3 regions of the Rossellomorea sp. LjRoot5 genome follow, and region 1 is predicted to be linked to each of the others. Evidence: predicted binding sites of a transcription regulator. Region 1 holds the regulator's gene; each other region holds the start of a gene.
What was found. Region 1 encodes LexA, which represses DNA repair genes until DNA is damaged. Its sites were predicted from a motif close to CGAACATATGTTCG; they were not measured.
Positions count from the first base shown of each region.

Region 2: the regulator LexA is predicted to act here: its motif matches at 2,191-2,204, upstream of parE (DNA topoisomerase IV subunit B).
Region 3: the regulator LexA is predicted to act here: its motif matches at 2,757-2,770, upstream of ACSQ2E_RS11175 (YolD-like family protein).

Region 1 is NZ_CAXUQN020000001.1:2,511,818-2,517,416, reverse strand. Features, by position in the region: gene ACSQ2E_RS12990 (MerR family transcriptional regulator) at 52-468, shown strand; gene glnA (type I glutamate--ammonia ligase) at 506-1,840, shown strand; gene lexA (transcriptional repressor LexA) at 2,056-2,676, opposite strand; gene yneA (cell division suppressor protein YneA) at 2,830-3,156, shown strand; gene ACSQ2E_RS12970 (YneB family resolvase-like protein) at 3,168-3,818, shown strand; gene ACSQ2E_RS12965 (DUF896 domain-containing protein) at 3,923-4,156, shown strand; gene tkt (transketolase) at 4,344-5,599, shown strand, end outside.
Region 2 is NZ_CAXUQN020000001.1:2,235,917-2,241,515, reverse strand. Features, by position in the region: gene ACSQ2E_RS11530 (ABC transporter permease) at 1-466, shown strand, start outside; gene ACSQ2E_RS11525 (glycine betaine ABC transporter substrate-binding protein) at 491-1,390, shown strand; gene ACSQ2E_RS11520 (CoA-binding protein) at 1,594-2,001, shown strand; gene parE (DNA topoisomerase IV subunit B) at 2,291-4,261, shown strand; gene parC (DNA topoisomerase IV subunit A) at 4,265-5,599, shown strand, end outside.
Region 3 is NZ_CAXUQN020000001.1:2,167,953-2,173,551, forward strand. Features, by position in the region: gene ACSQ2E_RS11155 (hypothetical protein) at 32-487, shown strand; gene ACSQ2E_RS11160 (hypothetical protein) at 793-1,188, opposite strand; gene ACSQ2E_RS11165 (DUF4145 domain-containing protein) at 1,648-2,391, shown strand; gene ACSQ2E_RS11170 (hypothetical protein) at 2,441-2,686, shown strand; gene ACSQ2E_RS11175 (YolD-like family protein) at 2,796-3,134, shown strand; gene ACSQ2E_RS11180 (hypothetical protein) at 3,127-3,381, shown strand; gene ACSQ2E_RS11185 (SHOCT domain-containing protein) at 3,465-4,310, shown strand; gene ACSQ2E_RS11190 (hypothetical protein) at 4,368-4,616, shown strand; gene ACSQ2E_RS11195 (hypothetical protein) at 4,678-5,046, shown strand; gene ACSQ2E_RS11200 (sigma factor-like helix-turn-helix DNA-binding protein) at 5,369-5,599, shown strand, end outside.

The DNA of each region.
Region 1 (5,599 bases):
CTGACATTACATATAATGAATTCAAGATGGAAAACAGAAGGAGGAATCAAGATGAGCGGAAGTGAAATTCGTCGAACGATGGCATTATTTCCAATTAGTATTGTCATGCAGCTCACGGACTTAACAGCTCGTCAGATTCGATACTACGAAGAGCATCAACTGATAAACCCGGCACGGACCGAGGGGAATCGCCGGCTCTTTTCCTTGAATGACATTGATAAGTTATTAGAAGTAAAGGATCTGTTAGATCAAGGTATCAACATGGCAGGGATTAAGAAGATCTTTTCTGTATCCGGTCATAATGAAAGCAAAGTCGTATCTGACGTAAGTAATGAAAAGGAAGAAAAAGCAAGACAGGATCTATCTGACGACGAGCTGCGTAAATTACTTCGCAATGAATTGATCCATTCCGGTCGATTCAATCGATCATCTCTGCGTCAAGGAGATATGTCCCGCTTCTTTCATTAAATAAACCCTTTAATAAACTTGAGGAGGAATTACGTAAATGGCAAAGTATACTAAGGAAGATGTTGCAAGATTAGCGAATGAAGAAGGAGTTAAGTTCATTCGACTACAATTCACCGACATTTTAGGGACGATCAAGAACGTAGAAATCCCTCTAAGTCAGCTTGAAAAAGCATTAGATAACAAAATGATGTTCGATGGTTCTTCCATTGAAGGATTCGTCCGTATCGAAGAATCAGATATGTACCTCTTCCCGGATTTAGACACATGGTTAGTTTTCCCGTGGACAGCTGAAAAAGGTAAGGTAGCCCGTCTGATCTGTGATATTTACAATCCGGATGGCACTCCGTTCGAGGGAGACCCCCGTAATAACCTAAAACGCATTTTAGGTGAAATGGAGGAACTTGGGTTCACTGACTTCAATCTTGGGCCAGAGCCGGAATTCTTCCTCTTTAAATTAGATGTAAATGGCGAACCTACGTTAGAATTAAATGATAACGGTGGCTATTTTGACCTAGCCCCTACCGATTTAGGGGAGAACTGCCGTCGTGATATCGCTTTAGAACTTGAAGAGATGGGCTTTGAAATCGAAGCATCTCACCATGAAGTAGCTCCCGGACAACATGAGATCGATTTCAAATACGCCAATGCATTAAGAGCTTGTGATGATATTCAGACATTCAAACTGGTAGTAAAAACGATTGCCCGTAAACACGGTTTGCACGCTACATTCATGCCGAAACCATTATTCGGTGTAAATGGCTCAGGAATGCACTGTAATATGTCCTTGTTCAAAAATGGAGTGAACTCTTTCTTTGATGAAAAAGGTGACTTGCAACTAAGCGATACTGCCCGTCAATTCCTTGCTGGTATCATTAAGCATGCCACTGCATTTACAGCGATTACCAACCCGACTGTAAACTCATATAAGCGCTTAGTTCCAGGATACGAAGCACCTTGCTATGTTGCCTGGTCTGCGCGTAATCGTAGCCCGTTAATCCGTATCCCTGCTTCCCGTGGCCTGAGCACACGCGTTGAAGTCCGCAGTGTCGACCCAGCGGCAAATCCTTACCTTGCAATGGCTGTTTTACTTGCGGCAGGATTAGATGGAATTAAGAATAACCTACCGGCTCCTAAGCCAATTGACCGCAACATCTATGTAATGGACAAAAAAGAGCGTGAAGAAGCAGGTATCGTAGATCTTCCTGCAACATTATATGCAGCTCTTGAAACATTAAAAACAAGTGAAGTAATTGTTAAGTCCCTTGGGGAACACATATTCGAACATTTCGTGGAAGCGAAAGAAATCGAGTGGGATATGTTCCGTACACAAGTACATCCTTGGGAACGTGAACAGTACATTCAAATGTATTAATTACCAGGAACCCTCAACGATATATCTTTGAGGGTTTTTTACACAAAGTTCAGGCTGTATTCATAGGGGGGAAGAAGGGAATCAGGGAAGGAAACGATATCAAAAAAAGCCTGGGGATGGAATGTTTCGACTTCCAACCTCAGGCTTTTTTTCATTATTATGATAACCGGCTGATAATAGTTTCTGGCATGCCCTAAGCATACCGAATGCCACTATCAATGAACTTGACGATACACTCCAACCACTTTACCTAAAATGGAGACGTTCCGTAAAATGATTGGTTCCATTGTTGAGTTCTCTGGCTGCAGACGCACATAATCCTTTTCTTTAAAGAAACGTTTGACCGTTGCTTCATCTTCATCGGTCATGGCAACGACGATATCTCCGTTGTTCGCTGTCTGCTGCTGGCGAACAATGACAAAATCCCCATCCAATATGCCGGCTTCGATCATACTGTCACCCATGATTTCAAGCATGAAGACCTGCTCATCCGAAGGGGCCATCCGCTCGGGCAGAGGGAAAAATTCTTCCACATTTTCAACAGCCGTTATCGGTTGACCTGCTGTGACTTTACCGATTAAAGGGACGTTTACTACACGTTGTCGCGGTATCGTATCTTCTTCAAGGTCCAGAATTTCTATCGCTCTCGGTTTAGTCGGATCACGACGGATCAGACCTTTACTTTCAAGCCTGGCTAAATGTCCGTGTACAGTGGAACTGGAAGCAAGACCGACAGCTTCCCCGATTTCACGTACGGAAGGGGGATACCCTTTTTCTCTGACTGCAACTTTAATATATTGTAGTATGTCCTGCTGTCTCTTCGACAATTTTGTCATGTTCACGCACCTCTATTATAGATCTTATGTTCCCATTATAGCATGTCACCACTATTGATACAAACATAAGTTCGAATTTTGTTGACACCAAACGAGTGTTCGTATTACAATGAAAACACAAAACAGAACAAACGTTCGTATGGGGGTAATTTTATGTTAACACATATTTGGAATCGATTCTCTTACATTATTATATTATTTGTTTTAGTCCTTTCAGCAGCTTGCTATTTATTAATCAATATGACTGATCAACCTTCCTTCCAAAGTATCACAGTAGAGGAGAGTGATACTCTTTGGACTATTGCCAAACAGTATAATGAAGAATATTCTATGACAGTGGAAGAATTTATCGCCTGGGTTGGCGAAGAGAACGAATTGACCTCTTTTACCATCAAACCTGGTGAATCACTTGTGTTACCTATTGAAAATCCAACAATATCATCTCAATCAGATTTCGAACTGGTCATGAACAAAGAATAGAGGGATAGAAGATGAAAGCAGTCATATACTGCAGAGTAAGTACTAAGAAAAACACACAGGAAACATCATTGGAACGGCAGGAAGAAGAACTGGTTAAATTGGCGAACGAACATCATTATGAAGTAAATGCGGTCATCAGGGATCAGGCGAGCGGATTTGAATTGGACCGTCCAGGTGTTTTGGAACTTTTGGACCTGGTCAGAGATAAATCAATTGAGGCTGTGCTTATCCAGGACGAGACAAGAATCGGCAGGGGAAATGCCAAGATCGCCCTTATTCACTGTCTGTTAAAAGAGGAAGTGAAAATCATCAGTCAGACTCATAGTGGAGAATTACACTTATCCGAATCCGATTCTATGGTCATCAACATTGTCAGTATGGTGGAGGAATATCAACGTAAACTTCATAACCTTAAAATTAAGCGGGGTATGAAGCGGGCTGTGGAAAATGGCTTTCAGCCTCATAAAAATTTAAAAAACAAAGGAAATGTGGAAGGAAGGGAACGCATTGAGGTGCCGGTCGAAGAAATCGTGCGATTAAGGAAAAATGAATTAACCTTCGCTGAGATTGCAGCTACTCTTAGGGGATTTGGATACGATGTATCCAAAGCTACGGTACATAGACGCTTCAAGGAATATATGGTGTCCCTTGATCATGCATAACCCTTGTTTTATACCCTTTATTCTAGTAACATGACGGTAATGTAATACACTGCTTTTAGAATGTTTTAGAGTTTGCAAACTATGCAATAAAGGAGTTTTTATAGATGCTTTCAAAATCAAAAATGAATAGAATCAACGAACTTGCCAAAAAGTCCAAAAGTAGCGGACTAACTGAGCAGGAAGCGAAAGAACAGACCAAACTTAGAAAAGAATATCTAGAAACGTTCCGTCAATCGATGAAAGGCACAATTGAAAATACAAGAATCTTTGATCCGGAAGGAAATGAAGTAACACCTAAAAAGATCCAAGATATACAGAATAAGAAAAAAATGCATTAATCAAAAAACTTCCAGGCCAATTTTGATAGGTCCTGGAAGTTTTTTGATTCATTTTCCTCCCTCATAAGATTTGAAGGGTTTTTATTTTCAACGATCATAAAGTCATGTTATCATTCAAGATAGTTGTATAAACTATCAAAGAAGATTAATATTAATAAGGTACATTAAAAGGAAGGATGTCTGACATATGTTTGATAAAACAGATCAATTAGCAATTAATACAATTCGTACATTATCAATCGATGCGATTGAAAAAGCAGGTTCCGGGCACCCGGGAATGCCTATGGGGGCAGCTCCAATGGCGTATGCACTTTGGACAAGGTTCATGAATCATAATCCTAAAAATCCAGAATGGTTCAACCGCGACCGTTTTGTCTTATCTGCGGGACACGGTTCGATGCTGTTGTACAGCCTACTCCATCTTTCTGGTTATGATGTTTCAATGGATGATCTTAAAAATTTCCGCCAATGGGGAAGTAAGACTCCAGGACATCCGGAGTACAAGCATACCTCTGGTGTAGAAGCAACGACTGGCCCGCTGGGACAGGGGATTGCAATGGCAGTTGGTATGGCATTAGCTGAAAGACATCTGGCCACTACATATAACAAAGACCAATATAATATGGTCGATCACTTTACATACTCCATTTGTGGAGATGGGGACTTAATGGAAGGTGTTTCCTCTGAAGCTGCTTCATTGGCAGCACATCTCAAATTAGGACGCCTTGTTGTTCTTTATGATTCCAATGATATTTCACTTGACGGAGAGTTGGATAAGTCATTCTCTGAGAGTGTTAAGGGACGATTTGAATCATACGGATGGCAGTATATTCGTGTTGAGGATGGAAATGATCTTGACGAAATTTCCAAAGCGATTGAAGAAGGTCAAGGGGATACATCCCGCCCGACAATGATTGAAGTTAAGACAGTCATTGGGTACGGAGCTCCGAATAAATCAGGTAAATCTGCTGTTCATGGTGCACCTCTGGGTGAAGATGAAATGAAGCTTACGAAAGAAGCGTACAAGTGGACATTCGATCAGGATTTCCACGTGCCTGATGAGGTATATAGCCGCTTTGAGGAAAAGATCCAACAAGCTGGCTCTGAGAAAGAACAAGATTGGGCCAACCAATTCATTAAATACAAAGAGGAACACCCTGAACTAGCCACTCAATTAGAAGCGGCGATCAAAGGCGAACTCCCTCAAGGATGGGATAAGGACATCCCGGTATATGAAGAAGGAAAAGCATTGGCAAGCCGAGCTTCTTCAGGGGAAGTGTTGAATGCCATTGCTCAAAACCTCCCTTCATTCATCGGTGGTTCCGCTGACTTGGCAGGATCAAACAAAACGATGATTAAAGATGAGAAAGATTTCATGCCTGAATCTTATGAAGGCCGCAATATCTGGTTCGGAGTCCGGGAATTCGGTATGGGTGGTGCCAT
Region 2 (5,599 bases), 280 kb from region 1:
CTTCCAAACGATACCAAGTCTGGCCCTATTCGGATTTCTTATTCCCCTTTTAGGAACCGGCAGTATTACGGCTATCATTGCCCTGACGGTATACGCACTGCTTCCGATTCTAAGGAACACTTACACAGGTATAATCGGAGTGGACGAAGGCGTCATCGAGGCAGGAAGAGGCATGGGGATGACCAACTCCCAGCTATTATTTAAAGTGGAGCTTCCATTGGCCCTGCCGTTTATCATGGCAGGGATCCGGACCGCTACAGTGCTGACAGTTGGTGTGGCCACACTTGCCACCTTTGTAGGAGCAGGAGGACTTGGTGATCTTATCTACCGCGGACTATCCACATGGAATAATGCACTGGTCCTTGCAGGTGCCATTCCTTCAGCATTACTCGCATTAAGTTTTGATTTCATATTAAAGATCCTGGAGAAAATGACCACACCTAAAGGACTGAAAGCAAGAAAATAAAGCAAATTCCAAAGGAGAGTAAGAATGAAAAAGAAATTACAAGGATTTATCATACTCACTGTATTATCCATCCTCATCGCAGGGTGCGGAAATGGCGGGGATAAAAATACCATCACCGTGTCAGGAAAGATGTGGACGGAGCAATTCATCCTTACACAAATGATGGCTGAACTCTTAAAAGAAAAGACAGACCTTGATGTAAAAGTCGAGGAAGGTTTAGGGGAAGTATCGATCCTCACCCCAGCTCTTGAAAAAGGCGACATTGATGTCTATGTGGAATATACAGGTACAGGTCTTGAAGCGGTCTTGAAAGAACAAGCAAAAGAAGGAGCTTCAGCAGATGAAATCCTTTCACAAGTGCGTAAAGGTTATGAGAAGAAGTTCGATGTCACCTGGTTGAAGCCACTTGGATTTGAAAATACGTATACGCTTGCCTATACCGAAGATCAGGACTTTGATGCAAAAACCTTCTCAGATATCGTGCCACTATCCAAAGACTTGAGTTTCGGTGCACCCCATCAGTTCTATGAACGGGAAGGGGACGGATACGATGCCTTCAGTGAAGCATATGGATTCAAATTCAAAGAAAAGAAAAGCTTTGACCCGAACATTATGTATGAAGCGGTTAAGAACGGTGATGTAGACATTATTCCTGCTTTTACAACAGATGGTCGGATCCAGCGTTACAATTTAAAGACGACAAAGGATGATAAAGGATTCTTCCCACCTTACGATGCTGCACCGGTTATCCGTCAAGAAGTACTGAAAGAGCATCCTGAAGTAAAGAAAGTGTTGAATGAATTAGCAGGCAAAATCTCGGAAGAGGAAATGAGCGAATTGAATGCAAAAGTAGATATGGATAAACAAGATCCCAAAGATGTCGCACGGGAATTCCTTATATCCAAAGGGCTGATCAAACAGTAACTATAACGGGAGTGTCAACGGAGAGGGAGGTGCAGCGGAATACAAAAACGCATTCTCACTTCCCTTTTGACACTTCCTTTTATTTAGATAATTTTAGGAAATTTTGAAAAATTAAAGGGAAATATGGTATAAAAGAAGAATAGGACTTAAGAAACAGTTCGAGACTTTCTCGTTAAGGATCAATAAAGGAGTGGGAAACAACCATGGAAAATCCATCACGACAAGAAATCGGAAACATTCTGAAACAATCTAAACGCATTGCAGTGATTGGGTTAAGTGATAACCCTGAACGGACATCCTATATGGTGTCTAAGGCCATGCAGGACCAGGGATATGAGATCATCCCTGTAAACCCTGCCATCGAGTCGGCATTAGGGGTAAAGGCTGTATCCTCCCTGCAGGAGATAGAAGGTCCTATTGATATCGTCAATGTATTTCGCCGCTCAGAATTTTTACCTCAAATTGCGGAAGAATTTGATCAAATCGATTCAAACGTATTTTGGGCACAACTTGGTGTAATGAACGAAGAGGCTTATCGCTTTTTAAAGGAACGTGGGTATACAGTCATTATGGATCGCTGTATTAAGGTTGAACATGCTTTAACCAAATAATTCTCACTCGTAACAAGCGGCTCTGACCGCTTGTTTTTTTCGTCCAGACCTCACGTTGACAATTGGAATAATCCTGGGGACAAAAGGGCATATTTTAAGAGGTTCACGGAAATTCCATTTGCGAAAATCAAATAAAACGCTACAATAAGCAATAGTGGTTTACCTTAAAGAATGCTCAAAACAGGTAAACGAACAGATGTTCTTGTGTTATAGTTAATAGAGACATAACCGATAATAGTTTACAAAACCACGCTAATACGGTTAGAGAAGTTTTGAAAGGGGAATGTTCGTGGCCAACCAGAATAAGACCATGGATTACAATGATGATGCCATACAAGTATTAGAAGGCTTAGAAGCCGTCCGTAAGAGACCTGGTATGTATATAGGCTCTACCGATTCAAGAGGTTTGCATCATTTAGTATACGAAATAGTCGATAACTCAGTTGATGAAGCATTAGCAGGCTTCGGGAATGAGATTATCGTTACGATACATAAAGACAATAGTATCTCAGTTCAAGACAAAGGCCGGGGGATGCCAACAGGAATGCATAAAATGGGGAAGCCGACTCCCGAGGTCATCTTGACCGTACTTCATGCTGGAGGGAAATTTGGCCAGGGCGGCTATAAAACAAGCGGCGGACTCCATGGTGTAGGGGCGTCTGTTGTAAACGCCCTCTCTGAATGGCTTATCGTCACAATTGAACGGGATGGCATGAAATATGAACAACGTTTCACGAATGGTGGTAAGCCCGATACCACCTTGGAGAAGATTGGGAAAACAAAAAAATCCGGAACGTGTATCCATTTCAAACCCGATCCTGAGATCTTCAGTAATATCACCTATAATTATGAAACTATTTGTGAGCGTCTTAGAGAATCTGCATTCCTGCTTAAAGGGTTAAAGATTGAAATCATCGATGAACGTCATGATCAGAAAGAAGTCTTTCATTTCGAAAGCGGTATCCAGGCATTTGTTCAATATCTGAATGAAGAAAAAGACGTTCTTCATAACGTAGCCTTCTTTGAAGGAGAGCATCATACCATTGAAGTTGAATTTTCTTTTCAATTCAATGATGGATTCTCAGAAAACATATTATCCTTCGTAAATAATGTACGTACAAAAGACGGCGGAACACATGAAGCCGGAGCGAAGACGGCGATGACCCGAGTCTTTAATGAGTACGCCCGTAAAGCGGGGATTCTAAAAGACAGGGATAAAAACCTTGAAGGGACTGATATTCGTGAAGGACTGGCGAGTATCGTTTCTGTACGTATACCAGAACATCTTCTTCAATTCGAAGGGCAAACAAAAGGGAAACTCGGGACAAGCGAAGCACGATCAGCCGTTGATGCTGTCGTATCAGAACATCTTCTCTATTTCTTAGAAGAAAATCCTGATACGAGTTCCCTTCTTATCAAGAAATCCATTAAAGCGGCCCAGGCCCGTGAAGCCGCACGTAAAGCAAGAGAAGATGCACGTAATGGAAAGAAGCGTAAGCGTTCTGAAACCGTTCTATCCGGTAAGTTAACACCGGCTCAATCAAGAAACCCTCAGCGTAACGAGCTTTATCTGGTGGAAGGAGATTCAGCAGGAGGTTCTGCGAAGCAAGGACGTGACCGAAAATTCCAGGCGATTCTTCCACTTCGGGGGAAAGTCATCAATACGGAAAAAGCCAAACTTCAGGACATCTTCAAAAACGAAGAAATCAATACGATCATTCATGCCATAGGCGGCGGAGTCGGTCCTGAATTCAATGTGGGCGACATCAATTATGACAAAATTGTCATCATGACTGATGCTGACACGGATGGAGCCCATATCCAGGTTCTCTTACTGACATTCTTTTACCGATATATGAAACCCTTGTTAGAAGCGGGAAAGGTGTATATTGCACTTCCACCACTGTACAAAGTCAGCAAGGGGACTGGAAAGAAGCAGAAACTTGAATATGCATGGACCGATGATGAGCTTCAAGGGGCCATCTCCAAAGTGGGGAAAGGATATATGATTCAGCGTTACAAAGGTCTTGGAGAGATGAACGCCGATCAACTTTGGGAGACGACGATGGATCCTGAAACACGCGCATTGATCCGGGTACGCATTGATGACGCTGCACGAGCCGAACGCCGGGTTACCACACTAATGGGTGACAAAGTAGAACCGCGGCGTAAATGGATTGAAAGCAATGTAGCCTTTGGATTAGAAGAAGACGGAAGCATTCTCGAAAACGAAAACATTACGTTGCCAGAGGAGGGGTAATAGATGACAACTGTAGAACGATATCAGGATTTACCTCTGGAAGAGGTGCTTGGTGACCGATTTGGACGTTATAGTAAATACATCATCCAGGAGCGGGCATTACCGGATGCACGTGATGGTTTGAAACCTGTACAACGGCGTATTCTATACGCCATGTATGTGGATGGCAACACTCAGGAAAAAGGATTCCGGAAATCGGCAAAAACCGTCGGTAATGTCATTGGTAATTATCATCCCCATGGTGATACATCTGTGTATGATGCCATGGTACGTATGAGTCAAACGTGGAAGGTCCGCAACTACCTGGTTGAAATGCACGGTAACAACGGTAGTGTCGATGGAGATCCGCCTGCTGCCATGCGTTATACTGAAGCCCGTCTTTCTGCGATATCCATGGAACTTCTTCGTGATATCGATAAAAAAACCGTGGAGTTTGTTCCGAACTTCGATGACACATCAAGTGAACCGACTGTATTACCGTCACGATTCCCGAACTTACTCGTCAACGGCTCCACCGGTATTTCGGCAGGTTATGCAACCGATATCCCTCCACATCACCTCGGTGAAGTGATTGATGCAGCGATCATGCGGATGGACAAGCCGGACAGTACAGTCGATGACCTCATGACGGTCTTAAATGGTCCTGACTTCCCGACAGGAGGCATTATCCAAGGGGTGGATGGCATCCGGAAAGCCTACGAAACCGGAAAAGGAAAGATTGTCGTAAGAGGGAAAGCAGATATTGAAAACATTCGCGGCAGCAAACAACAGATTGTCATTACGGAAATCCCTTATGAAATCAATAAAGCAAACCTCGTCAAAAAAATGGATGAATTCCGCGTGGACCGGAAAGTGGAGGGGATTGCAGAAGTTCGGGATGAAACGGATCGCGATGGGATGCGCATCGTCATTGAACTGAAGAAAGATGCGGATGCATCAGGCGTCTTAAACTATCTCTATAAAAACAGTGATCTTCAAATCACCTATAACTTCAATATGGTTGCCATACATAAAAGACGTCCAAAATTGATGGGACTTCGTGAACTGCTGGATGCATACATACAGCACCAAAAAGAAGTGGTGACCAACCGAACCAGGCATGATCTAAATAAAGCAAAGGACCGTCAGCATATCGTTGAAGGTCTTGTGAAAGCATTGTCTATATTAGATCAGGTGATTGCAACCATCCGTGCTTCGAAGGATAAACGTGATGCAAAGGATAACTTAATTCAGAAGTTCCAGTTTACGGAAGCACAGTCTGAAGCGATTGTCAGCTTGCAGCTTTATCGTTTGACGAATACGGACATTACTGCCCTACAGGCAGAAGCGGAAGAATTG
Region 3 (5,599 bases), 340 kb from region 1:
AATCACTTGATATAGTCAGGAGAATATAATTATGTTTTTTAAAAAGCAACCCCAGCCAAATGCTCAGTTTATTAATCAACTAGGTAAAAAAGCAGAAGTTGATGCTAGAAGAGTTCCATATATTATTGACGAGTTTATCAAGGATGTTTTATATACAGATCATGAAATACATAAGTCAGAAGTTACAAAAATGCTTCAATACCAACAGAAAACAAACTTCTTCTATAATACAGCATTCACGATGTTTCATCATGGCTGGATGATTGGTTATGTAAAGAGACATTATCAGAACCAATTAACCTTTTTTCTGGAGGAGTTATATCATGAGTTAGAGAACATTCATGCCCCAAATATGAAAAGGGAAATTGAACGATCAACAAGTCATAGAAAAATAATTGTTTATATTGCTAACTTTATGGACCAAATGTATGAGCTCGGATATAATTTAGGCAGCCAAAGTGAATACATTGAGAGAAGTAATATGTAAAATGCAAGGTCGTACATATAACTTTTATCATCCGACAAGTCTAGGAAACCTAGAAATATATATTAATCAACAACTTAGAGGTTTTTCAACTAACCCGGGTATTTTAACAAAAATTGAAAATGTTTATCCAGGTGATACGATAACCATAAAGTCAAAGAGTCTCTTTTCAAGCAAAATAATCTCTAATTATAATATTAGAGATATTGACTTAGATTAATGTCACTTCAAAGATATTTTCGTAATGAAAAAGCGGTAAAGAACCATCATATTGGATTCATTACCGCTTTTCATATTTATTAATAATATTAAGATTGATTAGCTACCTCAATTGTTTTTGTTTTATAGTTTTGCAAAAATGCATTTTGTCTTATGCCTTTTGCATTGTCGTGTAAATAAATAAGAACGGCTAAACCTAATGGCCATCTCATATTGGGTTTAAATGTTATCGGTGAATCGTAGTCAATCATTGTTTCTTTTGTAGTTTCATGCATCATTATTGGATAAAAATTATCCATATCCACCCCTGGACCATCGTGAACAAATATTTCTGATGTAAAGTAAACTTCTTCTTGTGCTATTGTAACAATAACATCCTTCATCGTTAATTGAGTACCAAGTAAATCAGCTGAAATTTCGCCAACTTGAACAATAGATAAATTTTCCTCTGTAATCTTTCTTATTGTATTTAAATCATACTTCATTATCTCACCTCTAAATATTTCAAAAAATGTAAATTATACCATTTCTATTATACTATATAATTATATCGATTTGGAGGTATTACTTTGAGTTTATAAAATATATTTTTTAATCTATTACCTTATTACCGAAAAACAAGTTATCCTTTCAGCAGATTCATACGCCTTTTTAATTTCAGTAGCTCCTTGATCCAATCACTACATATCAAAGAAGGAGAATAGTACAAGAGGTTTATAAATGATCATCTAAAAAGTAAATAAATGTTACCTGTAAGAGAGCATATAGTATTAGATACTGTTTATGTTGTAAAGAGAACTTCACTAAAATAAAGGAAGTCGGTGAGATTATTAGCCGATAAGATACCCCTAAGTAATCAAAATAGTCGCCTAGCATGTCATTTTACACACTCAAGAAAATAATGGTAGACTTATACAGGAATAATTTTAACAGGGGTGTGTATCTTGAAAAAACTTGGGGAAAAGGTCTACTGTTCGAAATGTAAACAAAAAACTAATCACCATATTCTTCTTACCTATTCTCAAGAAAGCAACAGCACAGATGATTTCCATTGGCATGCTGAGTATCATATTGTTCAATGTATGGGCTGTGAGAACATTTGCTTTGTTTATCAATATGGTGATGAAGACATATGGGATTATGTAGATGGGCAGAGGGCTTGGGTAGATGACTTTACTGTTTATCCTGAAGAACCAAAGAAAGAAAGTGTTGAAAGTAAATTATTTGACAAAATGTTTAAAATAAAGAAAAAAGACTTCAGAAATGCACCTGAAAGCATTCAAAATCTATATAATCAAATTGTTGAATCTTTAAAAATGGGACATGATATTCTATGTGCTGCTGGATTACGTACTTTAATAGAAGGTATCTGTGTTCAATTAAAAATCAAAAAAGGTTACTTGTATCGTCCAGATGGATCGAAAATTCCAGATGAAGAGGATATTATTAGAAAACATGATAGTTTAGGTGGAAGGATATTTGAACTGTATGATAGAAATTTAATTATTTTTCCACAAGCATTAATTCTTCAAAAGGTAGTTAAGTTTGGAAATGATGCTGTCCATAGAATGGAAACCCCTAGTTACTATACTATGATTTCAATCCTTGATATTACTGAAAAGGTTTTATATGACATTTATGAATTGAAAAATCATAAACTCTTAAAAGATGAAAAGTCAGATGAATAAAAAGGAAACACCTTCCAATTGTCGAATTAGGTAATTAGGAGGTGTTTCTTTGTATATATTAAACTTTATTTGTTGGGATACTGGGGAACTGCTTGAGGATGAGCCAAGAAAATTTTCAAGAGAAGAAGGTCAAATGTTTTTAGATAATGTAATCGGTCAATCAGTGGCTCAGTTTGATCGTGAAGTGGAATGCTTTATAAACTACTACCATTACAAAACTGTCTTAGTAAGTCCGAAGTCCAATAAAGTTACTAAAAGATATAACTTGTTATTCAAAAAAGTGCCATTACATTAAATATTGAGAAGTATAAATAGTATAGGGTGAGAGGAAATTCTTGTTCTTTATTATTTTTATATTTAAAATGCGAACAAATGTTCTATAATAAAGTAAGGAGGGAATAAAAATGTCATTAATAGATAGAGGAAAGATTAAATGGCTGCCTGCTCACTTTATGCCTGAACATACGCAAATGCTGAAAAATTTAGAAGTAGAACAGAACTATCAGAAAAAGCCACTAATTGACAATTATCAAATTGAAGAATTTGAAAACAAAATTCATTATGCAATGGAATTTGCTTACTTTGTGAATGTGAAAGTTTGGAGAGAAGGATTTATTGATGACTTCGTTGGACGAATAAACAGATTAGATAAATATAAGAAATGTATCTATATACAAACTAAAGAAGTGTACATACAAAGGATTCCTTTTGATGAAATTATAGGTGTTGAGGTCAATGATTAAATCAGGAGGGATAATAATGTTGGTTTCATTTGTTAAAAGAGACTTTCCAGAAATATTGTTCAGTAAAGAATATCTTAACGTTCTCCCTTTACTGGAAATGGTTAGACAAAAGGGTATGATCAATGTTTTATTTGATGACAACGGTGATAAAGTTATCAGAGGTCGCCTGTACGACTACGAGTACATACTTAATTTAAAAGACGGTGAATTTGTTGATTCACTTCAAATTGAAATAGAACTAAAATAATTTTTAAAATTTTCCAAAAATATGATCTCTTTCATTCTTTCAGGTGGTAAAATATTACTATCTAAAAATTGGAGGGGTTTTGTATGGCTCTAGGTGTGGGGTGTCTTGGGGCAATATTTTTTGCAATTATTTTGTTTTCAGTTGCAAGTAGTGGAGAAATAAGCAGTGGTTTAATTTGGTTCTGTATTATAGGTGTCGCTGGGAGTTGTTTTGGCGGGTTATGGGCAGACAGTAAAAGAAAGATAAACGTAGCAAATGAACAGAAGCAGAAAATAAAAGAGATTTTATTAGGTTTAGAGAACTTCAATATCTCTCAAGAGTTTTATTCGCCAAATATGGAATCCTTGATTGCGATTGATGAACAAACTAAGCAATTCTGTATCATAGAAAATAAGCACGAGAACTATATGGAACTTTCAACTACATTTAGCAAATATGAATATGATCATAAAGTATTTAATTATAATGAAATACTCCAATCAGAGATATTAGAAGATGGAGCAACTATCACTACAACATCAAGGAGAAGTCAACTAGGTGGAGCATTACTTGGTGGTGTTCTTGCTGGTGGGGTAGGAGCAGTAATTGGTGGTTTAAGTGGGTCTCAAAGTTCTTCTCAAGAAGTTAAAAAGATTCAATTGCAAGTGGTGGTCAATGACACCAAGAAGTCCTTTTATAGAATTACGTTCATGTCTCTTGAAAATAGTGTAAAAAAAGATATGTCAGTTTACAAATTGGCAAACAAAAATGTAACTCATTGGCACAATCTCATAAGCTATTTAATAAATCATGCAGATAAAAAAGATGGAGTAATGAATCAATCCACTACGACAAACCTAGATGAAATTAGAAAACTTTCAGAACTATTTAAAGAAGGTATTCTAACTGAAGAAGAATTTAATCAGCAGAAACAAAAATTGTTGTCATGAAAAGGAAATATCTCCCTTCGTGTCGAAAGTAGTAGGATGAAGGGAGGTGATCAGTAAATGAAGGTTCAGGTTATTTGTGAAGATTGTAATACGATAGTTGAACTACAACCAACTACCCGAGGTCAGCACGCTAATCTAAGTGAAATCGAAGATCATTTTAGGGTGTCCGAGATTGAATTGGATTATGATACTAGTGTGGATGAAATAGATGAAGTAACTGCTGAAATCGAAGAAATAAGAATTGATTGTAAATCATGTGGAAACTACTTAGTATTAAATGATTTTCCAACACATATTTACAGATAAACGATCATCAAACACGCTCATTAACTTGAGGGTGTTTTTATTTTGCAAAGGAGATGAACAAATGAACAACTTACAACGACTTGAATTAGAAACTAAAGGTATTCAGTTATCACAAGATGAATTAACTGTTTACCTTCAAGAAAACAACTTGCAGCCATTTGACGAATACAACCCACAATCTGCCGTAAATAAGAAGAATATTTATTGCTCAGCGTTATCAATACTTGAATCCATTGCTAACAATCCATCCAATTTAAAATCCTACAAATTGGATGATATGACTGTCAGTGATTTTGCAGATTCCCTTATGGCTCGTATTGATCAATTGGATAGGAAGATACGGTTACTTAAAGATGATGACCAAATACAAAATGAATCAACTTATTTATGTTGTTTTGTGACTAGGAGGTGTAACTATGTTTCAACCTAATCGACTTGGGAAAGATAATTTGCTTTCGTTATACTCTAATAATTGACTATGACAATCTAGATTCATCAGAAATTTGGGAAGTAGCAACCTTAGACATAATTGAACTTAGAGCCAATTGTGTTGCAATAAAAAGTAAATAGATCAAATTTAAAAAGTGGTAATAGGAAACTTAGTAGCCACTTTTTTACATATTATGTAGGTTAATTTTAATTAAATGTCGAAGTATGTATTACAAGATTTTATTTTCTGAAGGAGTGCTACTAAGCTGGAAATTACAAAAGAAGATATTTTATATTTTATTTATATGAGAAATTCTGAAAAGATGTGTTCCTCGAAAAGATATTACACAATACTACATAACAACGAATCAGAAGAGTACAAGAGATTTATAAATGTTTATTTGCAAAATAAATATGTGTTACCTGTAAGAGAGCAAATAGTATTAGATTCGGTTTATGGTGTAAATGGAACTCCACTAAAATTAAGGGAAGTCGCTGAGATAATTGAGGTCACTCCTGAAAGGGTAAGACAATTAATTCATAAGAGTGAAAGA